Regions from separate parts of the Pseudoalteromonas sp. AWM4_233 genome, predicted to be linked through region 1. Evidence: predicted binding sites of a transcription regulator. Region 1 holds the regulator's gene; each other region holds the start of a gene.
What was found. Region 1 encodes LexA, which represses DNA repair genes until DNA is damaged. Its sites were predicted from a motif close to TACTGTATNNNNATACAGTA; they were not measured.
Positions count from the first base shown of each region.

Region 1 (7,463 bases):
TCAATAGGGCGATTTTGCAATGCTTGGATAAACTCGAACGAAGTCAACTCAACTTGACTAAATTCATCAAGTTGAAGCTGCTTTTCTTTTGCTCTAGAAAACTGCCAGTAAGACAAACCTAGGCACGTTGTCACAACTGTGATGCATACTAGCCAAATGATTATAGCTTGCCATGGCAGCGCTCTGATTAAAGCCATATAAGTCCCTCATTTCGCACCTATAAAACGTAGACGAAAACAAATAAACATACCCATACAACATCGACAAAATGCCAATACCAAGCAGCGGCTTGAAAAGCGAAATGTTTATCTTCGGTAAAATGTCCTTTTGCCACTCTTATTAATACAATCGTTAATAAAATTGCGCCTATGGTGACGTGCATACCATGAAACCCAGTTAAAAGATAAAAGGTATTGCCATAGATACCTGACTGAAGCGTCAAGTTGAGCGCTTCATACGCATGGACATATTCTTGGGCTTGTAGTGCTAAAAAGATAAAACCAAGTATTACCGTGATAAGTAAGAAAAGAGTGAGCGGTTTGCGTTTATTTGACTCGATGGCTTTATGCGCGAAATGTAAGGTTACAGAAGATGTAAGCAGAATAATCGTATTAATAAGTGGCAGACCATACCATGGCATACTCTGTGTTACATCTCCAGCCGGTGTTGAAAGTAGCGGCCACATCGCTTCAAAGTTTGGCCATAGTACTTCATTCGTCATTTGGTTATTGCTTGCACCTCCTAGCCAAGGTACAGAAAACACTCTTGCGTAAAGCAGAGCACCAAAAAATGCAAAAAAGAACATCACCTCAGAAAAAATAAACCAACTCATACCTTGCTTGAATGAACGATCCATTTGCGCTGAATACAGGCCTTTATCAGACTCTTGGATAACATGCTTAAACCAGCCAAAAAGCATATAAAGTAATATCAAAACACCTAAACCTAATATGAGAACACCACTTAAATCTTCACTACCCAATTGCATGACAGTCAGACCTGCCCCAACAGCAATGAAGAACATAGCTACAGCACCTATAATTGGCCAAGGACTTTGGGCGGGTACATAATAACTTTGAGATTGCATAATTCCTCCTAACCTTTGTAAGGTTCGGTTTTCGCGTCATCACGCGCTAACGCGACGTCACTGATATCAAAAATGGCGTAAGATAAGGTTAGCTCTTGAACGTCTTGAGGTAACTCTGTATCAACATAAAATACGAGCTTGAACTCAACTTCTTGATTAGGTTCGAACGGCTGTCTATCAAAGCAAAAGCAAGCTACTTTATGTAAGTATTTGGCTGCTTTTCCTGGTGAAACAGACGGTACTGCCTGCATCACTCTCTGGTATTCACTAAGGTTTTTAGCGACAAAAATAAGCTCTGACATCTCACCTGGTTTTACAGCGACAGAAAACTGTTTTGCTTTTACACTAAACGGCACACCTTGCTTAGTTTGAGTAATAAAACTCACATCAATCATTCTCGATTCATCCACTAAATTACTAGCCTGTGCTGCTTCCATATCAGGCTTTCCGTTTAAGCCTGTTACTTCACAAAAAACGTCATAAAGCGGCACAAGTGCAAAAGCAAAAGCAAACATGCCTACTACAGCGATTATGAGTTTCTTAACGAGTGCCGCATGCATACTACTTCACCTTAGGAGGAGTACTGAATGTATGTAAAGGTGCTGGGGAAGGTACCTCCCACTCTAGCCCTTCTGCACCATCCCACACTTTAGCTGGCACCGATTCACCACCCCGTGCACATTTGAACACACACCACACAAAAATGAGCTGAGAAAGGCCAAAGGCAAAACCACCAATGCTAATGATGGCATTGAAATCAGCAAACTGAAGCGCGTAATCAGGTATGCGTCTTGGCATACCCGCAAGGCCTACAAAGTGCATTGGGAAAAATAAAATGTTGACGCTAATTAATGACATCCAAAAATGCCACTTCGCTGTGGTTATACAGTACATGTTGCCAGTCCATTTAGGTAACCAATAATAAACAGCCGCCATAATGGAAAATACAGCACCTGTTACAAGTACGTAATGGAAGTGCGCCACAACAAAATAAGTATCATGGTACTGGAAGTCTGCTGGAGTGATCGCAAGCATCAACCCCGAGAAGCCCCCCAACGTAAAGAGCACGATAAACGCAATGGAAAACATCATAGGGATCTCAAAACTAATCGAGCCACGCCACATAGTTGCAACCCAATTAAAGACTTTGACTCCCGTAGGTACAGATATCAGCATGGTCGCATACATAAAGAAGAGCTCTCCAGCTAACGGCATACCTGTGGTAAACATATGGTGTGCCCATACGATAAAAGATAAAAAAGCAATAGAAGAGGTTGCGTATACCATGGAAGAGTAGCCGAATAGCTTCTTCCGGGAAAAAGTAGGCACTATGGTCGATATAATGCCAAATGCAGGCAGTATCATGATGTAAACTTCAGGATGACCAAAGAACCAAAAAATATGCTGGAACATAACAGGATCTCCGCCACCTGCTGCATCAAAGAAGCTGGTACCAAAATATTTATCGGTAAGTACCATAGTTACAGCACCAGCTAATACAGGCATTACGGCAATCAATAAAAAAGCGGTTATTAACCAGGTCCATACAAAGAGAGGTAACTTCATCCATGTCATGCCAGGGGCGCGTAAATTGACAATGGTTACAATGACATTAATTGCTCCCATGATTGAACTGATGCCCATTATATGAACTGCAAACACAAACAATGCTGTATTGTCGTTACTATATGTTGTGGATAACGGTGCATAGAAAGTCCAGCCAAACGCTGGGCCCCCTCCTTCCATAAACAGTGAAGCAAGTAAGATTGCAAATGCAAAAGGTAAAATCCAAAAACTCCAGTTATTCATTCTAGGCAGCGCCATATCTGGTGCGCCTATCATCATGGGGATCATCCAATTAGCAAGGCCTGTAAAGGCAGGCATAACAGCGCCAAACACCATGATCAAACCATGCACTGTAGTCATTTGATTAAAGAAATGTGGGTCAACTAGCTGCAGTCCAGGCTGAAATAACTCAGCTCTGATCACCATGGCCATAGCGCCACCAATCAAAAACATCACTAACGAAAAGATTAAATAAAGAGAGCCAATTTCTTTATGATTAGTCGTAAACAACCAACGCTTTATACCTGTAAGATGCTCCTCATGAGCATGTTCTGAACTTTGAACCTGAGTACTCATGATTACTCTCCTGACGCTTTATCGATGAACGCTTGAACTTGGCTAGGCTGGATTACTTCACCCGTATCATTGCCCCAGCTATTACGTTTGTAAGTGATAACAGCCGCAATTTGTTTTACTGTAAGTTGCTTTGCAAATGCCTGCATTGCTGTACCTGGGCGACCGTTTAGCAGCACATCTATATGCTCATCTAGATCCCCTTTAACAACCGCATTATCTTTAAGACCAGGGAAGACGCCAGGCAGCCCCAATCCTGTAGGTTGATGACAAGCTGCACAATATCCCATGTAAACTGTCTGACCTTCTGTCATTAAGTCTTCTTTACTTAGAGTTTGTGATAGTACAGCTTCGGCCTCTTTCGCTGCTTCTGTTTTGGCTAACTGTTGCTCAGTTAACCATTGTTCGAATTTTTCAGGTGAGACAGCTTCAACAACTACAGGCATGAAGCCATGGTCTTTACCACATAGCTCAGCGCACTGACCTCGGTAAATACCTTCTTCATTTACTTTGGTCCAAGCTTCATTGATAAACCCTGGGTTGGCATCTTTCTTAACTGCAAAATCAGGTACCCACCATGAATGAATAACGTCATCTGACGTCATTAGAAATCTCACTTTTTTGTTTGTAGGTATTACCAGCGGTTTATCTACATCCAATAGATAGGTCTCTGTTTTTTCTTCCTCATTATTAACCTGAGATAAAGGCGTAGATAACACAGAAAAGAAATCAACGTCATGACCAAGGTATTCATAGTGCCATTTCCACTGTGACCCTGTGACCTTGATTGTTATGTCAGCCTTGCTGGTATCCTCCATAGCAATTAAAGTCTTAGTTGCGGGGATCGCCATGATGACAAGAATAAGAAAAGGAATAGCAGTCCAAACAATTTCAACTTTGGTACTTTCATGAAACTGTGCAGCCACAGCTCCTTTTGATTTTCTGTGCTTTAATAAAGCCCAAAACATCACTGAAAATACAATCAAGCCGATTACACAACAGATTAGAAAAATGGTCATATGTAGTTCATAAACACTATGACTTACATCAGTAACCCCTTTTCTCATGTTGTAGTCACTATTGGCTAATGAAAGTGGACTAAGCAACAAAAAAGTAAGCAAATAAGCAAATTTACTTATTCTCATACGACGCCCCCATTTATCGACTTCAGCATGAAGTTCGCAGTTAGAATTATTGGATGACCGTCATAGGATCCGACTAAAGTCGAAGGCAATACATGACCTATTAACAATTAGTCAATAAATAAGCAATTAGCAAGAAAGTAAAATAGAAGAATTTGATATATTAAAATGGAAAGTAAGAAGAGATATGGTTAGCTGACTAAAGAAACAGAAAAAGAGAGCAGCTAACCTATTGTTAGAATTATATAGAAGTTACATCCAATTAGAATTTCTTATAACACCTACAGCAAGACCTTCAATAGCAAAAGGTTCGTGTTCTAGATCAACCTCGATTGGAGAAAACTCTTCATTTTCAGCATGTAATAGCACTTTGCTACCTTTTTGTTCTAACCTTTTAACTGTTACATCGTTGTCTACTCGAGCAACAACAACTTGACCATTTTGAGCAACTTGCGCTTTATGTACAGCCAAAAGATCACCATCAAGAATACCGATGTCTTTCATGCTCATTCCATCTACACGTAATAAGTAATCAGCAGCAGGCTTAAATAAACTCGGATCAACCTCATAATGACTTTCGATATGTTCTTGAGCCAAAATAGGCTCTCCTGCAGCAACTTTACCAATCAAAGGAAGCCCTGTATCTTCAGACGAGCCATCGTCGACTAATCGAATACCACGACTAGCCCCAGGCACCATTTCTATCACCCCTTTCTTAGCTAAAGCTTTTAAATGCTCCTCAGCAGCATTAGCACTTTTAAAACCAAGCGCATCAGCAATTTCAACACGTGTAGGAGGCATACCTGTATCTTTGATGAAGACTTTGATGAGTTCAAATACTTGTTCTTGTCGTTTCGTTAGTGGTCGCATACAACTGGTTTTCCATACAGGTAAAGATACTGTGAGTATATACAGTTGTGTCAAAATGGCAAACTAAATTTGGATAGATTTAATGCAATAAAGTGCAAAATTAGCGACTGTGAACGCAGTGAGTGCGCTTCTTTTGCGCAAGTATAGTGCGAAAGGTTTATGACAAGCGCGCAGCGCTTACATTCTTTTCGCGCAAGGTGAACTGAATTAGTTTAACTGAAGTTTAGGGTTTAGTTATTTAGACGTTTGAAAAATGTGTCAGAATCAACAGAGTGGCTACTGTGAAGGCTGCTCATTTCACCTTACGCTAATTCGTCTTTTTATCACCGAGCATTGCCTCATCACCGTGCAGGACGATTTAGCACCATAAACGCAAAAAACCCGCTGCATTGCTGCAACGGGTTTCTTTAATTAGGCCCTGGCGATGTTCTACTTTCACATGGGAAGCCCACACTATCATCGACGCTGTTTCGTTTCACTTCTGAGTTCGGCATGGGGTCAGGTGGTTCCAAAACGCTATAGTCACCAGGAAATTCGGTGCGCTAATCGCTTTCGCAATTAACTTAAAATCTGGAAAAAATCTGATAATTTCTAAAACTTCTACTCTAGTTCATATTAGCTTCTGAGCTAAAACCACTTTGGCGTTGTATGGTTAAGCCTCACGGGTAATTAGTACTGGTTAGCTTAATGTATCACTACACTTCCACACCCAGCCTATCAACGTTGTAGTCTCCAACGGCCCTTCAGTTAACTTAAAGTTAAAGTGAGAACTCATCTCGAGGCTCGCTTCCCGCTTAGATGCTTTCAGCGGTTATCGATTCCGAACGTAGCTACCGGGCAATGCAATTGGCATCACAACCCGAACACCAGCGGTTCGTCCACTCCGGTCCTCTCGTACTAGGAGCAGCCCCTCTCAATTCTCAAACGCCCACGGCAGATAGGGACCGAACTGTCTCACGACGTTCTAAACCCAGCTCGCGTACCACTTTAAATGGCGAACAGCCATACCCTTGGGACCGACTTCAGCCCCAGGATGTGATGAGCCGACATCGAGGTGCCAAACACCGCCGTCGATATGAACTCTTGGGCGGTATCAGCCTGTTATCCCCGGAGTACCTTTTATCCGTTGAGCGATGGCCCTTCCATTCAGAACCACCGGATCACTATGACCTACTTTCGTACCTGCTCGACGTGTCTGTCTCGCAGTTAAGCTGGCTTCTACCATTACACTAACCGTACGATGTCCGACCGTACTTAGCCAACCTTCGTGCTCCTCCGTTACTCTTTGGGAGGAGACCGCCCCAGTCAAACTACCCACCAGGCACTGTCCACAACCCCGATTAGGGGCCTATGTTAGAACATCAAACATACAAGGGTGGTATTTCAAGGATGGCTCCATGACATCTGGCGACGCCACTTCAAAGCCTCCCACCTATCCTACACATGTAGGCTCAATGTTCAGTGCCAAGCTGTAGTAAAGGTTCACGGGGTCTTTCCGTCTAGCCGCGGGTACACAGCATCTTCACTGCGATTTCAATTTCACTGAGTCTCGGGTGGAGACAGCGTGGCCATGGTTACACCATTCGTGCAGGTCGGAACTTACCCGACAAGGAATTTCGCTACCTTAGGACCGTTATAGTTACGGCCGCCGTTTACCGGGGCTTCGATCAAGAGCTTCGCCTAAGCTAACCCCATCAATTAACCTTCCGGCACCGGGCAGGTGTCACACCGTATACGTCATCTTACGATTTTGCACAGTGCTGTGTTTTTAATAAACAGTCCCAGCCACCTGGTCACTGCGGCTCCCGTCCGCTTAGAGAGTAAATCTCATCACAGATAGGAGCGTACCTTCTCCCGAAGTTACGGTACAATTTTGCCTAGTTCCTTCACCCGAGTTCTCTCAAGCGCCTTAGTATTCTCTACCTGACCACCTGTGTCGGTTTGGGGTACGATTCGAAATAATCTGAAGCTTAGAGGCTTTTCCTGGAAGTAGGGCATCATCAACTTCACTACCGTAGTAGCTCGTCTCGACTCTCAGCCTTAGCGACCCGGATTTTCCTAAGTCACCAGCCTACAGCCTTTCACATGGACAACCAACGCCATGCTTGATTAGCCTGCTCCGTCCCCCCATCGCAATTATTCCAAGTACGGGAATATTAACCCGTTTCCCATCGACTACGCTCTTCAGCCTCGCCTTAGGGGTCGACTTACCCTACCCTGATTAA
Region 1 is NZ_JBSWSZ010000001.1:3,420,920-3,428,382, forward strand. It holds gene ACXAC4_RS15565 (SURF1 family protein) at 1-197, opposite strand, end outside; gene ACXAC4_RS15570 (cytochrome c oxidase subunit 3) at 218-1,087, opposite strand; gene ACXAC4_RS15575 (cytochrome c oxidase assembly protein) at 1,096-1,647, opposite strand; gene ctaD (cytochrome c oxidase subunit I) at 1,649-3,229, opposite strand; gene coxB (cytochrome c oxidase subunit II) at 3,232-4,371, opposite strand; gene lexA (transcriptional repressor LexA) at 4,621-5,238, opposite strand; rRNA gene rrf (5S ribosomal RNA) at 5,655-5,768, opposite strand; rRNA gene ACXAC4_RS15600 (23S ribosomal RNA) at 5,887-7,463, opposite strand, start outside.

Region 2 (7,463 bases), 740 kb from region 1:
TGAAGAAACCTTAGATAAGATTTTTTCAAAGAGTAAGAACATCATTGCTATTCATGCTGAAATCGAAGGCATCATTCACGAGAACGAGCAAAAGTTTAAAGCTGAATATGGCGAAGATGTACCTGTTAAATTTCACCCTATTATTCGCTCAGAAGAAGCCTGTGTTAAAGCAACCGAACGTGCAATTCGCTTAGCCACGAAACACAATGCACGTTTACACGTTTTACACCTGACCACAGCGAAAGAAGCGGCGATGTTCCGCAATGATATTCCACTTGAAGAAAAGCGCATCACAACTGAAGCCAGTGTGCATCATTTGTGGTTTAACGACAGCGATTACGAGGAAAAAGGAACCTTAATTAAGTGGAACCCAGCAATCAAAACCGAGCAAGACCGTTTAGGGCTCATTGCTGCGATTAACGATGACCGCATCGATATCATTACCACTGATCATGCACCACATACTTTAGAAGAAAAACAAAATACTTACTTCAAAGCAATGTCGGGCGGCCCATTTGTGCAGCACTCATTGGTTGCCATGATTGAGCTTCATCTACAAGGTTATCTTACTCTTGAAAAGATAGTTGAAAAGATGTGTCATAACCCTGCACTGCTTTATGGTTTTAAAGATCGAGGCTATATTCGTCCAGGTTATAAAGCCGATTTTACACTTGTAGATATGGACTCGCCTTGGACTGTGTCTAAAGACAATATCTTATATAAATGTGGTTGGAGTCCAGTTGAAGGCCAAACTTTTAAAGCGCAAGTGAAACAAACTTATGTGAACGGCCATAAGGTATTTGATAACGGCGAATTTGATACCAGTAAAAAAGGGGAACAACTAGAACTCCTGCCATGGGAAGAGCGCATTTACGTAAAAAATGCTTAAGGTATTCGTTTTTTAAAAACCTAACTATTGCCGCCAAAGCTGATATTATCCTTGGCGGCAATTTTTTTGCTTCACGCCACTCACCTGTTTAAACTGACCAAAGCCAAATCACATTTAAACTAATATGAAATTTTACCTGGATGTTCACTTATTCGGCGCACTAGCCCTAACAAAAAATAAAGGGAAACCCAATAAAACAGAGTACAGAAAATGCTTTAACAGCGGCTATTCTCTCACTCTAGAAGACAATAATTTTACCCGCCTATTTTTAAATTTTGCTGATGGCTTTCATGCTTTTAAGCCATACACTAGTGGTATTTTTTTCCGCGAACACACTTTTTATTTTGATGAAGACACAAGAGTGGAAGACATAGAAGCAATTTTCGGAAAAGCAGTAGATGGCTTTAAAGATGCCATAGAGATCAGCCGCACATTTATTGTTAGCGGTCTAGAAATAGAGTTTAGTTGGTACCATGACAACGAGGGTACAGCTTTAACCTAAATGATAATTCAACACGACAACGGTTTTTTTCATGGTAGCTGCCCTGCTGCTAACTAGAAAATAAGTGCATTTGGTTATGGCTTGTTTCTTTAGCCGATAACCCCACCTGAATGCCAATCAATCGAACAGCTTTGTGACCTTGATTCCGTTCAAGTAAATCTGTTAATAACTGGCAGAATAACGCACTGTCTAACTTATCAAACTGACACTCTTTACTGACCAGTTGAAAGTCAAAGTACTTCACTTTTACACCTAACTTTATGATGTGTTGCTCGTCTAGATATTTACTGGCTCGAATTTTGAGCTCAGGTAATAATTGTTTGATAATACGCATTTTCAATAAATCAATATCAGCGGTGTCTTGTTCAAAAGTGGTTTCAACCCCCACAGACTTACGCACTCTGTCAGTTTCAACGCGGCGCTCATCAACACCATGACAACGACGCCATAACATATCGCCTAGTTTGCCGAACTTTTGTTTTAATAGTGTTTCATCGGCTTTTTTGATATCGCGACCAAACTCAAAGCCATGGGCAAGCAATTTTTGCATTGTCACTTTACCTACACCGGGGATTTTTTTAAGTGGTAGATCTTCAATAAATGCATCCACTTTATCAGGAGTGATCACAAATTGGCCGTTTGGCTTATTTTCATCGCTGGCAATTTTCGCCAAGAACTTAATCGGCGCCACCCCAGCTGAGGCCGTTAAACCCGTTTCTTTAAAGATATCATCACGAATCTGTTGTGCAATTAAAGTCGCGCTACCTTTGCATTGAGTGCAATCAGTCACATCTAGGTAAGCTTCATCTAAAGACAAAGGTTCAATTAAATTGGTATAACGGGCAAAAATGGCTCTGATCTGCTGCGAGATTTCTTTATAGAGTGACATTCTCCCCGGCACGATGCGTAAATGCGGGCACAGCTTTTTTGCCTGATAATTAGACATAGCAGCTCGCACCCCATATTTACGAGCAATATAGTTTGATGTCGCTAAAACCCCACGGTTGCTATTGCCGCCAATCGCCATTGGTACTTTAGCCAACTCAGGATTGTCGCGCATTTCTACCGCGGCATAAAAGCAATCCATGTCTATGTGGATGAATTTGTTATATTTCGCCATTAGATTTACAACAGACAGCCCAAGTAAAAAAACACTGTATATATATACATTATCGTTATATAAATTAGAATGTCTATCTTATTTACAATCTAAAGCATATTTCCTTCTAAGTGCTTTATTTTTATGGAATTCAGATAGGTAGCACTTAAAGCTCTGAACTTTCATATTCCTAACTTTTTAAGTTAAAACAACCAATTAGAAATCTCTTTGTTTACTTTTCTTTTTTCTTTTTTGAGTGAATGACCACCACCAGGATAAATAACTAACTTGTGCTTTCTGTTTAGACTCGCCAATTTACTTGCCATATTTGACGCATTTTTTACATCTACTCGCTTATCTGCATCGCCATGTAGCAATAAGATTTCTACTCTTTCATTTATCTCATCAACCCAATTGATTGCTGAGCGAGCATGCAGTGCAGCATTTGGCGATTCAGAATAATTAGGGATCCGCGCTTCATAAACTGCCTTAAACCCTGGTCGCTCCCTCATGCTAAGCGCTAAGTCCGACATGCCTGCTTGTATTACTAATTTTTTAATATCATCTCTTTGCTTAGCAACAAGATAGCTCATCATGCCGCCGCGGCTAACGCCTATCATATTGATGTCGTCTTTTTTTACGCTTGCTAAGCTTTTGCCGATTTCAATTAAAGCGTGTACATCTTTCACATCTGCCCCACCAAATTCATCCTTTGCTCTGTATTGGCTTCCCATCACTATTGCACCCTCTTTCAGTAAGGGCATATGCGACAACATGCTTAAAATGGTTGATTTACCATACTCACCGTTTCCACCACGATTATGAATCACTAAAGGTAAAACCTCGTTATTGTCCTTTTCTGTGACAAGATAACCATCGACGACAGCTCCTTCAGACTGATATTGAATTAAATAACAATCAATATTGCGCTTAAACTTTTCATAAAAACCGGCTTTAAATCGTTCTTTAAATATCTCGTCTGTTAAGCTACTAAAGGCTTTACCACCAGACGCTTTGAATTCATTTACGCTATATGAAACAAAGCCATCATAGGTTGCACGTTCATGGTCAAAACAAGACTCAACGTGTAAAACATCATCCGCCTTGTATAGTTGAGACTCTATTGATGGAAGCTGTTCACCTGAGCTAAAAGGATTTAACAAGCTAAGTAATAACATTGATTTAATAAACATTTTTCAGTTCCTAAAAGGTTACTTAATTAGCAAACATGGTATATTTACCGTTCAAAAGGGGGTGTAGTAATCTACGAAAGTATTAAAAGACTCGTTAAACACCCCATCTAGACTCGATAAAAGAATAATAATGAAAAAAAGGATACACATTTTTCACTCAAAGCTTGCGCTAGTCATTCATTGCGCAGTGGTCTTGCTATTGCTGCTCGCTTCGGTGTTTGTTAGTTCGGCAACCACAGGCCAACACATTCCGCCTAAGTTCTTTTTCCAAGGGGTATGGCTTGGGTTTGCCATTAACCTAGGCGTTTTTTATTTAACTTATTTCGCTCTGGTGTTTTCTGCGAGCCAACCTTATTTACAAAAGGTCGGGGTTATCCTGCTATTAATGGTGTTAGCGGTTTGCCTTAGTACATGGGGTGATTTAAACCGCTTAGCAACCACAAGTGAATTGCTTGAGTATCAGCATCGCAGTTACTTTTTATTGGTTAACTCATTCGTTAAAACAGTTTTCACATTCAGTGCAATATTTACCTATTCAATCATTAACTTAATTGAACAAAAGCAGCACTTTAATAAAATTAAACTTAATGCTTTGCAAACAGAGTTAGAGCTACTTAAAAGCCAAACTAACCCTCACTTTTTATTTAACACACTGAACGCCTTGTATAGTAAAGCTTATGTAAGTCATCAGCATGAGCTTGCTGAGCACATTGGGCAATTATCGTCGCTGATGCAATACACCATATCCCAGTCGAATAAATCATTTGTTAAATTAGAAGACGAAATAGACCATATCGAAGCGTATTTAGGGCTACAAAAATTAAGACTTGGCGAACACGCCAATATTAGATTTGAGTACGCACCCATTTCAAATCACCAGCAGATCCCCCCCATGCTACTAAACCCTTTAGTAGAAAACGCCTGTAAATATGGGCTGTTAAATGAGCCTAATAGTTTTGTAGAGATCAAACTCAACATTGAAGCCGAAAAAATGGTCATTGCTGTGAGCAATTCCAATTTGAGTGTTCTTGTAAAGCAAAGTAGCGCCTATCATGCCAGTGGCTCTGGGCTAAATAACCTATTAAAAAGACTAACTATTCTATTTGATGATAACTTCTCTTATGAAGTGAACAATCAGCCTGACATATACACTGTAAGGTTAACTATTCCATGCAATTAAATGTAGTTTTACTTGACGATGAGCATCATGTTATTGAGTTACTGCAAGCGTACTGTGCAAGCATTGACTCTGTTAATGTGGTAAGAAGTTTCACCAATGTAATTGAGGCACTCAGCTTCATTAATGCCAACCCAATAGATTTATTGATCAGTGACATTAATATGCCTCAAATTTCAGGAATTGAAATGGCGCAATCATTAACACAACAAACCCGTGTGATTTTTATCACAGCTCACAGCCACTATGCTGTCGATGCGTTTGAATTAGATGTGATTGACTATATTGTAAAACCGGTTTTATTACCGCGCTTTCTTAAAGCCATTTCAAAAGCACACGCTGCAATAAACCCTAGAGGTGCTTTGTCTTCTACTGCCCCTTCTCGCTATATTTTTGTTAAAGACGGAGGGGCAAAAAAGCGTTTGGTTTTAGACGAAATACTGTTTTTACAGGCTCAAGGTGATTACACCGAAGTGACTATGCAAGAAAAAAGTTTATTACTTTTAGGGAGTTTATCGAGCTTTCTACAGAGTTTACCAAATGATGACTTCATTCGAATCCATCGCTCTTATGTAGTGAATAAGTCTAAAGTAGATTCTGTAGATAAAGATCACCTTATTATTCATGGTCATGATTTAACCATTGGTAAAACCTACAGACATATTATAGAAAATGCCTTTTAACCTAGTAGCCATGAAACGCTGCTACTTTTACTCATACTAATTATCCACTACACTTATTCAGCAAAATTTAAATAACAACAAGGAATACCCATGCAATTTAGTCGTTTAGGCAGCAGTCAAATAGATGTTTCTCGTATTTGTCTTGGTAGTATGACATGGGGCTTACAAAACAATCAGCATGATGCCGATGAACAAATCAATTATGCCCTCAGTCATGGAATCAACTTTATTGATACCGCTGAAATGTACGCAGTTCCACCTTCACCTGAAACCTACGGTAAAACTGAGGCCATAATTGGTAATTGGCTTGCACGTCATAAAGAAAAGCGTGAGCAAGTGGTGATTGCCACCAAAATTGCAGGCCCGGGCTTGAGCTGGGTTAGAAATGGTGGGCCTATCACGCCCGACGCAATTTACAAGGCCATTGATGATTCTCTTGAAAGGTTAAATACCGATTACATCGACCTTTACCAATTGCATTGGCCAAATCGTCAATCTCCGCATTTTGCACAGCACAAACCTAATGGGCACAACTTTGTAGATGTCGATACGCAAGCTGAAATCGCCAGTATGGAAGCTATTCTTGAAGCGTTAACAAAGAGTATTAAAGCGGGAAAAATCCGACATTGGGGTTTATCTGACGACACGACATGGGGCATAAATACGTATTTGCGCCTTGCTGAGCAGCATAACTTAGTAAAGCCTGTATCAATTCAAAATGAATTCAGCTTATTGCATGCCAAAGACTGGCCATATTTAATTGAAAACTGCTGGCATGAAGACATTGCTTATTTGCCTTGGTCACCGCTAGCCGCTGGCATGCTAACCGGTAAATACTTAAATGGTGCTCGTCCAGAGGGCAGTCGCTGGACACTGGTTCAGCGCCAAGGTTTATTCAGAGACACTGAACAAGCAGGCCTTGCCACTGCCGAATACGTGGCTTTAGCGCAAAAACTGAATATGACGCCCGCGCAATTAGCCCTTGCATGGTGCGATCAAGTAAAAGGCGTGACATCAACCATTATTGGCGCAACCAATATGAGTCAATTAAAAGAGAACATCGCCGCATTTGATATGTCTCTTTCTGAGGAAGCATTAAATGACGTAGCTGACATATTCAGTCGCTACCCTGCACCTTTTTAATCCGAATTTAGATTATTTTAAGGGCTCTTTCTGAGCCCTTTTGTTATTCCCAAATATTGCCTCAATAGCTGTAATCACTCGTTCTAATCGTTATACTGACAGCCGAAATTTTAAAGGTCAGTTTTCCAATGCAGTTACTCAATACACCACCTCTCAAACCCGAAGGTTCAATTTTCACTCGTCATACCGCACGCGCCATTGTTTTAAACGGCAACGACATTCTATTACTCTTCACAGAGCGTTATGACGATTACACGCTGCCTGGTGGTGGTGTTGACGAAAACGAAGCCATTGAAGCTGCTTTGCTACGTGAACTACAAGAAGAAACCGGCGTTAAAAGCATTACCCAATGCACTGCATTTGGTCGATTTGAAGAAGTTCGAGCTTGGTACAAAGACGATTTCGACTATGTGCATATCGTGTCTGATTGTTATGTGTGTGAGATTTGTGGAGAGTTTGATAAACCGCAAATGGAACACTACGAAGTAGCCAACGGCATGCGCCCTGTTTGGGTCAATATTGATGAGGCCATTGCGCATAACAAACAAACTTTGGCACAAAGTGAAAAGAAGGGCTTATCGATTCAAAGAGAGATTTTTTTGTTGGAGAAAATTAAAGTCTTTTTAGAATCTTAAAAAGTCGATTCGTACTATTTACGCTAATAAAGCCGAGGATCAAATCACCTCGGCTATCTTACAGTCTTATTGTGGTTTACACATTACTGCACCGCCATTACTAAACAGCCAGTCACACACGGCTCCATTTGTATAATCAACA
Region 2 is NZ_JBSWSZ010000001.1:2,684,891-2,692,353, forward strand. It holds gene ACXAC4_RS12015 (dihydroorotase) at 1-889, shown strand, start outside; gene ACXAC4_RS12020 (hypothetical protein) at 1,014-1,391, shown strand; gene dinB (DNA polymerase IV) at 1,441-2,511, opposite strand; gene ACXAC4_RS12030 (alpha/beta hydrolase family protein) at 2,694-3,683, opposite strand; gene ACXAC4_RS12035 (sensor histidine kinase) at 3,814-4,863, shown strand; gene ACXAC4_RS12040 (LytR/AlgR family response regulator transcription factor) at 4,854-5,543, shown strand; gene ACXAC4_RS12045 (aldo/keto reductase) at 5,634-6,686, shown strand; gene ACXAC4_RS12050 (NUDIX hydrolase) at 6,815-7,321, shown strand; gene ACXAC4_RS12055 (hypothetical protein) at 7,388-7,463, opposite strand, start outside.
Region 2: a site for LexA is predicted at 2,544-2,563, ahead of dinB (DNA polymerase IV). Genes of this name have one in related genera too.

Region 3 (7,463 bases), 2.1 Mb from region 1:
TAAGCAATAAAGCCCAAAGCAATACCATGTGCAATTGAGAATGTCAGTGGTGTCATCAGCAACACGACACTCACTGGAATTGCATCTGTCATGTCATCCCAATTCACTAACTTTAAATTTTGCAACATGAGTACCGCAACGTACAAAATTGCCCCTGCGGTGGCATAAGCTGGGATCATTTGCGCTAAAGGTGCAAAGAAAGTCATTAATAAGAAGCATACGCCAACAACAACGGCTGTTAAACCCGTTCTACCACCCACTGACACACCTGATACAGATTCAATATAAGATGTCGTTGTTGAAGTACCTAACATAGATCCTGCAATTGTGGCAGTACTATCAGCAGAAAGTGCGCGACCCAAACGTGGCATTCTGCCCTGCTCGTCTGCTAAACCCGCTTTTTGCGTTACCGCCACCAAAGTGCCTGATGTATCAAATAAGTCTACAAACAAGAACGCAAAAACAACACTCAACATAGAAAGCTCAAGTGCACCAGCGATGTCTAATTGCATAATAGTCGGGGCAATACTTGGCGGAGCAGACACTATTCCTTGATACTCAATCAAACCTAATGCCCAAGCAGTAATCGTTACAATAAAAATACTGATCAGAACGCCACTTTTGACGTCTCTAAACATCAATGCTGCGATAACGAAGAAACTTAAAATTGCCAGTAGCGGACCTGCACTGGTGATATCACCCAGTTGAACAAGCGTTGCAGGGCTTGCGACAATTATTTCGGCATTTTTAAGCGCGATTAAAGCTAAAAACGCGCCAATCCCCGTTGCAATCGCTTGCTTCAATACAAGTGGGATCGCATTAATAATCCACTCTCGCACTTTAAATAAGCTTAAAACAAGAAAAATACAGCCAGATAAAAACACTGCCCCTAATGCAGACTGCCAGCTATAGCCCATACCTAACACAACGCCATAAGTAAAAAAAGCGTTCAAACCCATACCTGGAGCAAGTGCAAGAGGATAATTGGCCCAAAAACCCATAATAAAACAACCAATTGCCGCAGCAATACATGTGGCAACAAAGGCCGCACCAAAATCCATGCCTGTTTGCGCTAGCATTGCCGGGTTTACAAAAACGATGTAAACCATGGTAAGAAAGGTCGTGAGTCCAGCAATTAACTCAGTTTTCACACTAGAGCCTTGATGCTTGATTGAAAATAGCTTTTCGAGCATAGATGTTTCCATTGGTAAAAGTTAAAAGAAATTTATAATTCTTATGAAAGCGGCGCTATTTTAGCGGTTAATGACAGTGATTAAAAACGCAATTGCTGTTTCTTTTAGCTAAGGTTATTTGTCAGGCCTATTAATATTCCAGATTCAATTTTTACCGCAGTTTGTTTGATATTTACTCAAGGCTGAAGCTACTAGCTGACTGAAGTCGCAAAGCATGCTTATTCGATGTAAGCCAGTCGATAAAGCAGTAGAGATGCTGTGACATAAAGAAAATAAGGAGGGGCTTTTGCGCCTTATATGAATAATAAAGGCATATGATCACAAAAAGCTTTAAAAAATAACTGCATAATGACTGTAAAAATATATAATTAGTTAATCATTTGGCAAGAATTTAGCATAACTAAATTTATGGCCAACATGGTCACAAAGTTTTGACTACAATAATATTAAGCTTTTCAAAAATAGGTAGAGTATGGATAAATCGCCAGATAATAGCGCGGCGCATCACGACTTAGAGCAACAGCTATTTAATGTGCTTGAGTTCGTTACAACACCTCCTAATGGTGAACTACGCTATCCGAAAGAGCATGACTCTGTCACTGCTTTTAAAAAAGGGTTGTACTACCTACAAGAAAGATCCTATCCGCTGGCAACGAAGTGGCTGCGTATGGCTGCTATGTCGGGAGATAACAAAGCACAGTTTTATTTAGGTTTGATGTTTATAAAAGGGCAAGGTGTGCCACAGAGTGCATTCCATGCTATGGCTTGGTTGTCACTCGCTCAAAGCCAAGGTGTAGATGCGGCCAACGCAGTAATAGAACAAATCAAACCGCATTTAACAACGAAAAGAATCAAAGATGCGCAGTGCTATGCTGCCACCTTGTACGAGCAAATTCATCAATTACAGTTCCAGTCTAATTAAGTCTACTTTTCCATACAGTAGTTTTATACAGTACTCACTGTGAAAACTACTGTATAACCCCACCGTATCCATAGCACGTCAAAATAGTCCAAAACACCAGAACTCATAACCAATTGAATATAATAGCTTTATTATATAACCCCAATTAAAATTGATTAAAAAGTAACATTTCTGCTTGCATTAAAACACTGTATAAACTACTGTATATAAATACTGTATAAACAACCAGTGAGATGATTATGTTACAGACAACCGCAGTTTTACCAAGCTCAGTAAAAAAAGTAGATGCCCCAAAAGTCGTTAACTTTGTTGAAACCCCTGACGAAATTTGTGCCAGTCTTGAACTACTTAAGATCATTCACCAATGTAATCACAAACAAGGCTGGACACTACTAATTGCACCTGACCATATCCCAAATAAAGATATGCTTGAGGCCAGTTCAATAGACTCAAGTAAATTGTTAGTGATCAGAAAAAAACACATCGTTGATTTAGAGTATGTTCTAAATTCAGCTTTAAATAATGGCAACTTTGCAGCGGTTATTACATGGACTGGCATTACGAATTCAGAGCAGCTTTCGCAAATGCACTTAAGCCAAACAGATATCTCGCTATACTGTTTTACTGAAAACAGCAGCAAAGCGTGTACAATAGAGCGCATAGCAAGTTAATAAAAGATTTTCTTATGTGTTACTGTTCTAACACTCAACCTTATGAGTCATGCTGCAATGTATTCATTACTAAGCAAAAGTTGCCTGACACAGCAGAGCAGCTTATGCGCTCCCGTTACAGTGCTTATGCGACTAATAATGCACAGTATATACTCGAGACTTATGCCAAATCTGAGCAAAGTAATCATAGCCTTGAAGATATCGCTGCATTCGCGTCATTTGCCAACTTTATTAAACTTGAGATCGTCGCAACAAAAACTGAACCTGATTTTGATTATGTGGAGTTTAGAGCACATTATTTGGCAGACGGAAAACATTGCCAAATACATGAGGTTTCAAGATTTATTAAAGAAGAAGAGGCATGGCGTTACTTAGATGGCCAATTATATGACGTGCCTGAGTTAAAAGTGTCTAGAAATGATCCCTGCCCCTGTGACAGTGGCAAAAAATTTAAAAAGTGTCACGCTAGCTGATTTAAACCGTACCTAAGCTAATTCACTATCATCTCACATTAGGCGGACAACTGAACCGCCTGCTGCATTTCTCCACTAGCTAATTGATCATAAAAACCCGCTGCATCTATTTTGGGTTTATCCATCTCTAATACGCCAGCTCTTTGAGCGAAAATTTTAGCCTGCACAGTAGGTTCACAATTATCAATAATGGCCAACTCAATGTGCTTCTTATCGTCTCTGATATTTAAAGGTTCTGGTGAAAGACAATTTCTTAGCCTTAGTTCTGTAAGTCCCTGCTCATGAAGTAAACGGCTATTGTTTTCACCTATGGTCATATCGTAGGTGTTGGGAGCCGTTTGTTGCTGCGGACCGATTTGAAGTTCTTTTTTTAACGCATCTTCGCTCTTGTCTGGCTCAATTAATTCTGATTCAGGTAAATGAAATTCACTGAAGTCGAGTGCGTTTGGTGAAAGCATAGCCAAACAAAGCGCAAAGTCGGCACGACGATCTTGTGCCACGCTTTTTGCTAGCGTGTCACCAAGCTGATGCTCCTTGTTTAAAATGCGCTCTAATTGCATAGAGTTTCACCGATTATTTAAAAAGTTATATTTTTATCGGCATTTTTTTAATTTTCTTTAGTTGTTTTCTTTACTTAATAAAAAACTTTGTTATTATCAGCGCCGTTGTTTAGGAGGGGTTCCCGAGCGGCCAAAGGGATCAGACTGTAAATCTGACGGCTCTGCCTTCGCTGGTTCGAATCCAGCCCCCTCCACCACAACAACACATTACAACTTGGAGGGGTTCCCGAGCGGCCAAAGGGATCAGACTGTAAATCTGACGGCTCTGCCTTCGCTGGTTCGAATCCAGCCCCCTCCACCAAGTTGTACAAAATTAGATATCCCCTGTGGAGGGGTTCCCGAGCGGCCAAAGGGATCAGACTGTAAATCTGACGGCTCTGCCTTCGCTGGTTCGAATCCAGCCCCCTCCACCATCTTTTTCTTATAAAACCATCTTATTTCACTCTATCATTAGCGCTTTACCATTCTTGTTAAACCATAATCTTGCAGACTTATAATCTTCATAGTGCTTTTCAACAAGTTGCCAAAATAATGTGTTATGTGCCAGTACATGACAATGTGCTAGCTCATGAACAATGACATAATCAATTATATGCTTTGGCGCCCCAGCAAGAAGGCTGTTAAAAGTAAGCGCTTGTTTACTGCTACAACTCCCCCAGCGGCTTTTATACTCCCTGATTTTCACCGCTGAAACATGACAATTCATTTGCTTAGACAATTGCTCTAAGCACAACTCTAAATAACTAGAGAGCAAATCTGTCAGTAATTCAATGATCGCTCGCCTAAACTCAAGCTTCTCTTGGCGCAGCACTTTAGGTAAATATATAAAGCGGCTCTCATGATCTAATATAGGCTTGTTTATATCTGAAAATTCAACCTTGTAAACTGAACCAAAAACCAAAAGTGACCTTGTTTGCAAAGGCTTTTGTTTATTAGGCGCAAGCTCTAGTTTCTGTCTTTGTGCATGTACCCAGTCTTTTTTGCTCTTGAGCCAATTTTCTAAAGCGACTTCACACACGTTTTCGGGGGCTGTCACGACCACTTGTTCTGGTGTGACTTTAATTGCAACCGTCTTTCTTCGTTTACTAAGCTTTAATTGATAATCAAACATTTTTAAGAATTTTTTTTACTTCACATTCAAAGCCATAAATTTACTGCTACCTTTAGTGTAATAAGACTATAAAGGGGTTAATTTATGAAAGATAAACCTACTTGCCAATATCAATCTCCTGATGGTCATCGCTGCCAAGAAATCGATATGGGCTCTGGTCTTTGCTTTTGGCATGACGCAAAGTTCGATAAAAGTGGGCTTGAATTATCGCAAAAACTAGAACGTTATGCCAAGCGTGGTGGGCTTCTGCAAGGTTTGGAGTTGAAAAGAGCGAATCTAGAAGGACTAAACCTTGTCAAACATAATGACCATACTGGTTACGACTTATCATATAGCAATTTTTATCGTGCAAATTTAAGAGGCGCGCACCTATTTAACAACAAAATTGAAAATGCCTCTTTAATGAAAGCAGATCTGCATGATGCCAATTTACATTGCTGTAAGCTTTCAAATTCCAACTTATTGGGTATAAAGCTAAACAATACTCGGATCGATAATATAGATTTAAGTGGTAAGTTACAGCAAGAAAATGAGGCAAGCTTAGCGGCCAAAGAGAAACGAACAGAAGATGCCGCTGATTTCTTCTTACAATCTGAAGAGACATACCGCACACTTAGAAAAGGCGCTGAGCAACAAGGTCTTTTTGAAATGGCTGGTAATTATACCTACAAAGAGCTGCGTATGCGTCATTATCAATACCCGACCCATTCAAAAAAGCGCTTTATGAGTGCGGCTGTTGATCTTCTCTGTGGTTATGGTGAAAAACCCGCAAATGTGATCCGTTTCAGCCTTTCAATGATTGTATTTTGCGCACTGATGTACTTCCTGTTTGGCATCAGCTATCAGGATGAAGTGCTTTCTATTAACTTTTCACAAAGCTTTTCTGACAATATAAGTGCACTGCTTAACAGTTTTTATTTTAGTGTAGTGACATTTACAACTCTGGGGTATGGCGACATAACCCCCATCGGATTTTCACGCTTTATTGCCACGGTTGAAGCATTTACAGGCAGTTTCTCCTTGGCATTATTCGTCGTGGTTTTCGTAAAGAGAATGACGCGTTAATCGTGTCATTCTCTTATACAATATGCATCACTCATCCTTTGGCCAGTTAAATGGAATACTGGGAACAGTAAGCCCTCTCGCGGCCAACGCTTCTGGTACTGTCAGGCTAGTGTCTGAAGCGCTCCACAGATCGTTCGTAAATACTGAACTGCTATCTTCGTCAGTGATATCACCTAAAACACCACTTAAATCTATATCAAATATGAAACTACCTGAGCCATCATAGTCACAACTTGTTGTCGGTGCATATTCAATATTAGCTCTATGATCAGTGCCTAAATACACACTTAAACTGGCATCGTACTCGAAGAATTGTCTTTGTGTTTTAGCAACGAGTGCATGGCTTGCACCTGGTCCAGCCCAGTTACATATAAACCCTTGGATCCAACCGTCAGTGTCTGTGACTTGTTCACCATAACCAAAATGCGCTTCACCATTGTCTAAACTAGTATCATTAAATCCTATATTAAATATCCGACTGTGAGAGTCGTTCACACCCGCTTGCCAAACATAGCTATAACTACCAGCCAGAGAGGTTAAATCGAAATCAGCACCTAAGATTGCAAAATTTTCACTCCAACCATCGCTGTTTGAAGCGCTATACGTATTATCAACATCAACTAAACCATTACTATTAAATACTCCTGAGGCACTATGGCCGCATAAGGTGGCATTTCTTAATTGCAAGTTCATCTCATCATCTTCTCTTTCATACGCGAGAGACGCTGCGAACGTACGTTCATTCTGACTGCAATTAAACCCTGGCCACTCTATACCAGACACCCCTTGCTTTCCTTCAACCGTGTATTGTAATAACCCGGTATATTCAGTTTCTTCTGAACTAGGCGCGTGCGACATTGAAATAGTAATTCGATAGTCATTGCCAGACACTTGATAGTCCATTTCAGCGCTATATGTCCAGGTATCTGACGCAAGAGAGATGCTTGCAGAATCGAAGCTAACGCTGGTTATCCCTTGGGCATTCATATAAGTGGTGAGATCTAGTGTTGCGCCCTCTTCCGGCAAAGATTCACCTTCACTGTCTGCAACGCTGATAAAACTCGCAATAACCATTAACGCCATTTGTGTTTGTGATTCAACACCAGAAAGCAGTGCATTTATTTGCGATACGGCGCAAGCGTTCCCACTGCTATCTTCTGCAAGCCACAAACCCAAATCACCACTGGGTAATGTACCTGAACTACTGCCTGAGCCACTCGCTTCAGGGTGCCCTTCATACATTAACTGGGGGCCGAAACAATCTGAGTTAATGCTAACTTGATAGAAAGAGGCAACATCAAATGCATCTGAAATTGCAAGCTCCCCGGCTAACACCTGCCCTATTTGCTCTGTTGCGGAAAAATAACTAGGGACAGTTGGGCCAAAGAGAGGTGTATTTGGCGCGTAATTCGGGCTGTTTTTTGCGCGTTTTTGCTGTGAACTGTCAGAAAAAGGTGATGACACCATT
Region 3 is NZ_JBSWSZ010000001.1:1,357,419-1,364,881, reverse strand. It holds gene ACXAC4_RS06020 (NCS2 family permease) at 1-1,193, opposite strand, end outside; gene ACXAC4_RS06015 (tetratricopeptide repeat protein) at 1,666-2,115, shown strand; gene ACXAC4_RS06010 (SulA-like leucine-rich domain-containing protein) at 2,355-2,786, shown strand; gene ACXAC4_RS06005 (YchJ family protein) at 2,801-3,259, shown strand; gene ACXAC4_RS06000 (VC2046/SO_2500 family protein) at 3,298-3,819, opposite strand; tRNA gene ACXAC4_RS05995 (tRNA-Tyr) at 3,932-4,016, shown strand; tRNA gene ACXAC4_RS05990 (tRNA-Tyr) at 4,036-4,120, shown strand; tRNA gene ACXAC4_RS05985 (tRNA-Tyr) at 4,148-4,232, shown strand; gene ACXAC4_RS05980 (M48 family metallopeptidase) at 4,259-4,930, opposite strand; gene ACXAC4_RS05975 (ion channel) at 5,015-5,995, shown strand; gene ACXAC4_RS05970 (hypothetical protein) at 6,023-7,463, opposite strand, start outside.
Region 3: a site for LexA is predicted at 2,327-2,346, ahead of ACXAC4_RS06010 (SulA-like leucine-rich domain-containing protein). Genes of this name have one in related genera too.

Region 4 (7,463 bases), 580 kb from region 1:
ACATTTAATCAATAAAATTGGTATATCCATCATCTTCAAGCGAGTGCGGCTAAATTTTAGTGTAGGCCGCACGCTTTCTCTAACAGGGAGTGACACTGTTATAATGAGTCCGAATTTATTCAGCCACGCGAACCTTGATAAACTCAAACAAAAAGCCCAAAAGACCCTCCATCGTAGCCTTGATCAACATGTAAAGTTGGCCGTTACTGGTTTAAGTGGTAGTGGTAAGACAGCATTTATAACAGCACTCGTAAAACATTTAACCACACAAACCAACAAACAGAATTTACCTTTTTTTGATGTCGTAAAGGATGACCGCCTGATTGCAGCTAAACAAGTGCCGCAGTCCGCGTTAGACATTCCTACTTTTGATTACCCTAGTGCCATTAATTGCTTACTTAATTCTGAACCCAATTGGCCTGAATCGACAAAGCGTATTAATACTTTAACGATTGCTATTCGATACGAAACCAAGCATGGCTTAAAGCAACATGTTTCGCCGCAAAGTACCCTCTATTTAGAATTGATTGATTATCCGGGAGAGTGGTTAATTGATTTGCCTATGCTTGAGCAAGATTATGCAAGCTGGAGTGAGTCAATGCTCAGCTTGCTTGAAAAGCCAGAGTACAGCGAATATGCGCGGCCATTTCTAACTGAACTTGAACAATTCAATAGTGACGAAAATATTGATGAGCAAGTGCTTAAACAACTATCTAATCTCTACACGCAAACGTTAAAGCAGTTAAAAGCACAGACGCAACTTGCTTATCTGCAACCAGGAAGACAATTAATCCCCGGCGATTTAGAAGATGCCCCCATCTTATTGTTCTTCCCGTGCCGTGAGAGTAACGACAAAGAAAATAGTCAATATAGCCATTTAGCTAGTCGCTTTGAGGCATATAAAAAGCAAGTTATCACACCTTTTTATAAAAACTATTTTTGTGAATTTGACCGTCAGTTGGTACTTGTCGATGTGATGAGTGCCTTAAATGATGGCCCGCAGTCTTTGCTTGAACAAAAACATACGCTGCAAGCGGTGTTGCAATCATTTAATTACGGCCGTTCAAATTTAATTAAGCGCTTGTTCTCGCCAAAAATTGATAAAGTACTTTTTGCTGCGAATAAGTGCGACCATGTGAATGGCACTCAGCAAGTGGCCATAGCGCAATTATTGCATGATTTGGTAGGCGAGCAAGCCAACGATATGCGTTTTAATGGCGTGCAGATTGAAACAATGGCGATGTCATCGGTGCAAAGCACTTTGGCGAAGCGCATAAAAGAAGGCGACAAAGCTTTAGACTGTATCTACGGTAAGCCACTCAATGAAGATGAATGGCTCACCTATTTGCCGCCAGAACCGCCTAACCACTTTATTACTCAAAGTCAGTGGCCAACTCATGGTTTCGAGTTTATTTCATTCGCACCTTTACCAAGCACCAAAGGCGAGTTAACCCATACCCGTTTAGATCATGCCCTACAGTTTTTAATTGGAGATAAATTGCAATGACAGACAATCAATCAGCTCAATTAAAACCGGGTAGACGTATTAATGTCGGTGATGTCGGCGAGACCCAAAAAGAGTTAGAAACAGGCAAGCGCTTTGAAATAGTCGAAGAACTAGATGTCATTGATGGAAGCAGTGAGTTTGAACAAGAGTTAGAGCCAGTATTTAAACCTAAAAGCAGTCGCTTCAATTTCAAAGGCATTTTCGTCATTAGCTTTTTGTTATTAATCATGGTTGAAACGGGTTACACCATCATTGAGGCAATGCAAGAGTCTATATTACTAGCAGGGCTTTATGGCTTTGTGCTGACTTCTGCGTTATTGGTGCTGAGCAAATTCTTATTCAAGGAAGCGGTTTCATTAAAAGCGTTGAAACAACAAAACCTGCGCCAAAATGATGCGCTTCGGTTAATGAGTAGCACGCAAATTGGTGAAGCAGAAACCTGGCTACAACCCTTACTAAAACAACATACCGATGCAGAAGTAAAAGAATTTAAAGCCTGCCTCAAACCGCACCATACTGACAAAGAAGTTTTACAGTTATATCAAACCACCTTACTGGTCAGTAAAGATGAGCAGGCAAAAGCAATCATTAACCAACATGCAAAAACGTCAGCGCTTTTGGTGTCTCTCAGTCCGATGGCATTACTTGATATGCTTTCGGTGCTGTGGCGTGGTATCAGCTTGATTGAAAAGATAAGCCAACACTACGGTATCAAACTGGCGTATCGCAGTCGCATTATGTTGTACAAGCAATTGGTTAAACAGATGTTGTTTGCTGGTGCGTCCGAATTGGTATCTGACTTAGCGGCGACCAGCTTGGGTGCTGAGTTGCTGGGGAAGTTGTCAGCGCGAGCTGCACAAGGCCTCAGTGCAGGCGTGTTTACAGCGCGCTTAGGCTACAAAACCATGGAGTTATGTCGACCGTTACCTAAGCTAGAGCAAAAGCAATCCTTATTAGGGCAATCAGCACAAGGTATTTTATCTGCTTTATTAGAGCGTACCAAAACGTCTAAAAATGATTAAACTGACAACTTAACTGTACGATTTTTAGAGGGTTTTGCTCGTCTAGCCGTCTTAACATCTGGCTTGCTTGTGGAATTTTACTTGCTGGATTATTTATTAGTTCATCAACAGACTAATAATAAATTCATAGGCAATAAAATGACGAAGTATCATGACAACACCAATTGCATCCATAGCCCAGTCCATTTTGACGACCCACATGGCGCGTTAACCGCGCCACTTTATCAAACCTCAACGTTTCAGTTTAAAGATGCTGCTCAAGGTGCGGCACGTTTTGCGGGGGAAGAAGCGGGTTACATTTATACCCGCTTGGGCAACCCAACCACCCGTGAACTTGAACAAAAGCTTGCTCAGCTCGAGGAGATGGAAGATGCTGCTGCAACCGCAACGGGTATGGGGGCGGTATCAGCATCAGTGCTGAGCTTTTTAGAGCAAGGCGATCATTTAATTGCATCTAGCGCATTATATGGTTGTAGTTTTGCGCTTTTTTCTCACATGCTGCCTAAATGGGGCATTGAAGTGTCATTTGTAGATATGACCAACGAAGCGGAGCTGTATGCAGCTGTGAAACCAAACACCAAAATGGTGTTTGCTGAAACGCCGATCAACCCAAATATGACGGTGATTGATTTAGCTATGCTGGGTCAGTTTGCTAAAAAGCACAGTTTGATCAGTGTGGTTGATAACACCTTTATGACACCGCTACTACAAAAGCCAAAACATTTCGGCATAGATATTGTGATCCACAGTGCAACTAAATACCTTAATGGCCATGGTGACGTCGTCGCAGGTGCGGTATGTGGTTCGCAAGAACACATAGAGCTGATAAAGCTTACAGTTTTAAAAGACATTGGTGCGACCATCAGTCCACATGATGCTTGGTTGATTAATCGAGGCTTAAAAACACTGGCTGTACGTGTTGAAAGGCACTGTCAAAGTGCACAAAAAGTTGCTGAGTTCTTAAATGCGCATCCTAAAGTCAGTGAAGTGTATTACCCAGGTTTACCTTCTCACCCTGGTTACAAATTCTTGGGCGAGCAGATGAAAGGTGCAGGTGGTGTGATTGCTTTTGAGATTGATGGCACACTAGAGCAAGGTGAAAGTTTTATTAACGCGACTGAGCTGTGTACATTAGCGGTCAGTTTGGGCGATCCAGAAACACTTATTCAGCATCCAGCCTCAATGACACACTCGCCGTATACCAAAGAAGAGCGTGAAGCTGCGGGCATTTCAGATGGTTTGATCCGAATTTCTGTTGGTTTAGAAGATGTTAACGACATCATTGCTGACCTAGAGCAGGCATTTAAGCAAATTTAGTGTAATTAAAAATGTACAGTAGGGGTTTTTAAGCCCCTTTTTTGTGTGTGGTGTTTTGTTTGGTGTACATTGATGTAAATAAAAGATTCCAAAAAAACGAGTTTTCAGGATTGCTTGAAACATCTCATCTATTAATCTTTTGCTTACTTTTCCCTAGTATCAAGTCAACAAGTTGAAGCGCTCAAGCTGGGGCTAGAGCGAACTAACAGCGAAGGTTATTATGGCTAAAGCAAGTAAATATGTATCAAAGCAACCTGATGCAAATGGCATCATCGCTTGGACCGAAGAAGAAAATAAAATATGGTCTGAGTTGGTTGCACGTCAATTAAAGTGTATTGAAGGCAAAGCATGTAACGAGTACATGGAAGGCCTTGAGAAAATAAATTTACCGCACGACCGTATTCCTCAGCTTCATGAGTTAAACGAAGCATTAGGTCGTGAAACAGGCTGGCAAGTAGAACCTGTACCTGCACTGATTGATTTTGATGAATTCTTCAGACTATTGGCGAACAAAAAGTTCCCGGTAGCAACCTTTATTCGCTCTCGTGAAGAGTTTGATTATCTGCAAGAGCCAGATATCTTCCATGAGATTTTTGGTCACTGCGCCATGTTAACTAACCCTGCATTTGCGGAGTTTACGCATAAATATGGCCAGTTAGGCTATGCCGCTGAGAAGAAAGACCGCGTATATCTAGCACGCTTGTATTGGTTCACGGTTGAGTTTGGCTTAATGCAAACTGAAGACGGTTTACGTATTTATGGCGGTGGTGTGCTTTCAAGCCCGGGTGAAACACAATATGTTTACTCAGGCACGCCAGAAATCAATAAATTAGAAGTGTTAGACGTTCTACGTACGCCATATCGCATTGATATTATGCAGCCGTTGTACTACACAATTAATTCAATTAATGACTTATTCGATATCTCACAAATGGATATCATGGCGTTGGTACAAGAAGCAAAAGAATTAGGCTTATTTGAGCCAAAGTTTCCCCCTAAAGAAAAATTAGCAAGTTAAGGATTTTGTAATGTCTGATTTAAGTGCACAAAAATGTGAAGCGTGTCGTGCTGATGCGCCTAAAGTGTCAGATGAAGAGTTAGCAGTATTAATTAAGCAGATCCCTGATTGGGTTCCAGAAGTGCGTGATGGCATCATGCAACTTGAGCGTGTATTCAAGTTCAAAAACTTCAAGCAGGCATTAGAGTTCACTAACAAAGTGGGCGACATGGCTGAAGAAGAAGGTCATCACCCTGGTCTTCTAACAGAGTGGGGCAAAGTGACAATCACTTGGTGGAGCCACTCTATCAAAGGCCTGCATAAGAACGATTTTGTATGTGCAGCGAAAACAGACGACGTTTTCAACGCTCTATAAGACTTCAACATATCATTTAACCAAAGCGCCTTTTATGGGCGCTTTTTTATGGCTGAAACTTAAACTCTGGCACTTAGCGCGACATTGCTCTATCATAACTGTTAATTTATACAGTATATAAATCTAACAATGAAACTCTATATCGCTGAAAAACCGTCATTAGGCAGAGCCATTGCCAATGCGTTACCTAAACCTCATAAAAATAACGATGGCTTTATTGAAGCGGCGAACGGCGATATTGTTACTTGGTGTATAGGCCATTTATTAGAGCAGGCTGAGCCTGAGGCGTACGACCCTAAATTTAAAAAATGGGCGATTGCCGATCTGCCCATCGTGCCTGAACAATGGCAGCTAGTAGCAAAAAGTAAAACCAAAAAGCAATTTAATACCGTTAAAAAGTTAATTAAATCGGCTAAAACCATTGTCAACGCGGGCGATCCAGACCGAGAAGGGCAGCTTTTAATCGACGAGATGATTAACTTTTGCGGTGCCACTAAAGCACAAAAAGAGCAAACACTTCGTTGTCTGATAAGCGATTTAAACCCCTCAGCAGTCAAACAGGCCATCAATAACCTCAAATCTAACCTCGATTTTTTATCGCTGTCTGTTTCAGCGCTGTCTCGTGCTCGTGCCGATTGGCTTTACGGTATTAATATGACACGCATGAGTACCATCAAAGGGCAACAAGCGGGTTATCAAGGGGTGTTATCTATTGGTCGAGTGCAGACGCCGGTATTGGGTTTGGTTGTATACCGTGATTGGGAAATTGCGAACTTTGTTTCAAAACCGTTTTATGAAGTCGAAGCGCAGTTAAATACCCAAGCCGGTGCGAGCTATGTTGGTAAATGGCAACCAAGCGAAGCCTGTCAGCCTTATATGGATGAAGAAGGTCGCGTGCTGGTCAAAGGCTTAGCTGAAAATGTGGCGGGCAGAGTTAAAAACCAACCGGGTGAAGTGAGCAAAGATAAAAGCACCCAAAGTAAAAAGTCGCGCCCTTTGCCGCATAGTTTATCGACTCTACAAATAGAAGCGGCCAAAGTATTTGGCATGAACGCCCAGTTGGTACTTGATACCTGTCAGAGTTTGTATGAAAGGCATAAGCTGATCACTTATCCCAGATCAGATTGCCGTTATTTACCAAAAGATCATTACAAAGAGCGCAGCTCAGTAGTGGGCGCCATTAATGCCATTAGCGATAAACTAAGCGCTTTTACAGGCAAAGCGAATTTAGAGATAAAGTCATCAGCTTGGAACGACAGCAAAGTCGGAGCGCACCATGCGATTATTCCGACCTCAAAAAAGTCGAGCGGCGCGCTGAATCAAAATGAGCAAAACGTTTATTACCTGATCGCAAGGCACTACTTAGCGCAATTTTTTGAGCCAAGCGTTTACGCTGAGCGTGAGATCCATACGCTTATTCAAGGTGGGCTATTTACCTCTAAATTTAAAAGTCTGATTGATAAAGGCTGGGAAGTCTTATTTAACAAGCAAGAAAAAGGCGAGACTAAGCTTACTCAGTTGCCAATGCTGCAAAAAGGTGAGCAAGTGCAGTGCGTTGATGCACAGGTTATAGAAAAGCATACGTCGCCACCAAAGCACTTCACTGATGCAACATTACTCGCAGCCATGACGGGAATAGCCCGGTATGTGACCGACCCAGAGATTAAAAAAATATTGAAAGAGACCGATGGTATAGGCACAGAAGCGACGCGTGCGGGGATCATTGAACTTCTCTTTAAAAGACAATATTTACAACGTAAAGGCAAAGCCATTCACTCTTCCGAAATTGGGCAAAGCGTGATAAAAGCGTTGCCAGAAAGTGTCGGGCGCCCTGATATGACCGCTGTTTGGGAGCAATCTCTTGAGCAGATCTATCAAAAGTCTCAATCGTATAATCAGTTTATGGGCTCAGTTGAAGTGCATTTAAATCGCTTATTACAAGACACACAAATTGCGAGTTTCCAAGGGTTAGCAGGTAAGGGCAAAGCCAGTTTTAAGCGTTTTAAAAAGGGTAAGCGCAGTGCGAGTAAAAGTAAAAGCAGTGCTAAATCTCCTCGGGCGAAAAGCAAGGCTTGAAAAAGCGAGAAGAGTCGCAATATAGTGAATAATACATAGATTTAAGAAGTGAATTATGGACAACCAAATTCAATTAACACCTGAAAATATCCAGCAGGTTCTGGCTGAACAAAGTACCGATAAACTGGTTCTAATGACGTTCTTCAGTGCGCAGCAACCTGAGTGCAT
Region 4 is NZ_JBSWSZ010000001.1:2,844,829-2,852,291, reverse strand. It holds gene ACXAC4_RS12690 (YcjX family GTP-binding protein) at 104-1,507, shown strand; gene ACXAC4_RS12685 (TIGR01620 family protein) at 1,504-2,529, shown strand; gene megL (methionine gamma-lyase) at 2,668-3,846, shown strand; gene phhA (phenylalanine 4-monooxygenase) at 4,067-4,864, shown strand; gene ACXAC4_RS12670 (4a-hydroxytetrahydrobiopterin dehydratase) at 4,875-5,219, shown strand; gene ACXAC4_RS12665 (DNA topoisomerase III) at 5,349-7,295, shown strand; gene ACXAC4_RS12660 (tetratricopeptide repeat protein) at 7,351-7,463, shown strand, end outside.
Region 4: a site for LexA is predicted at 5,316-5,335, ahead of ACXAC4_RS12665 (DNA topoisomerase III). Genes of this name have one in related genera too.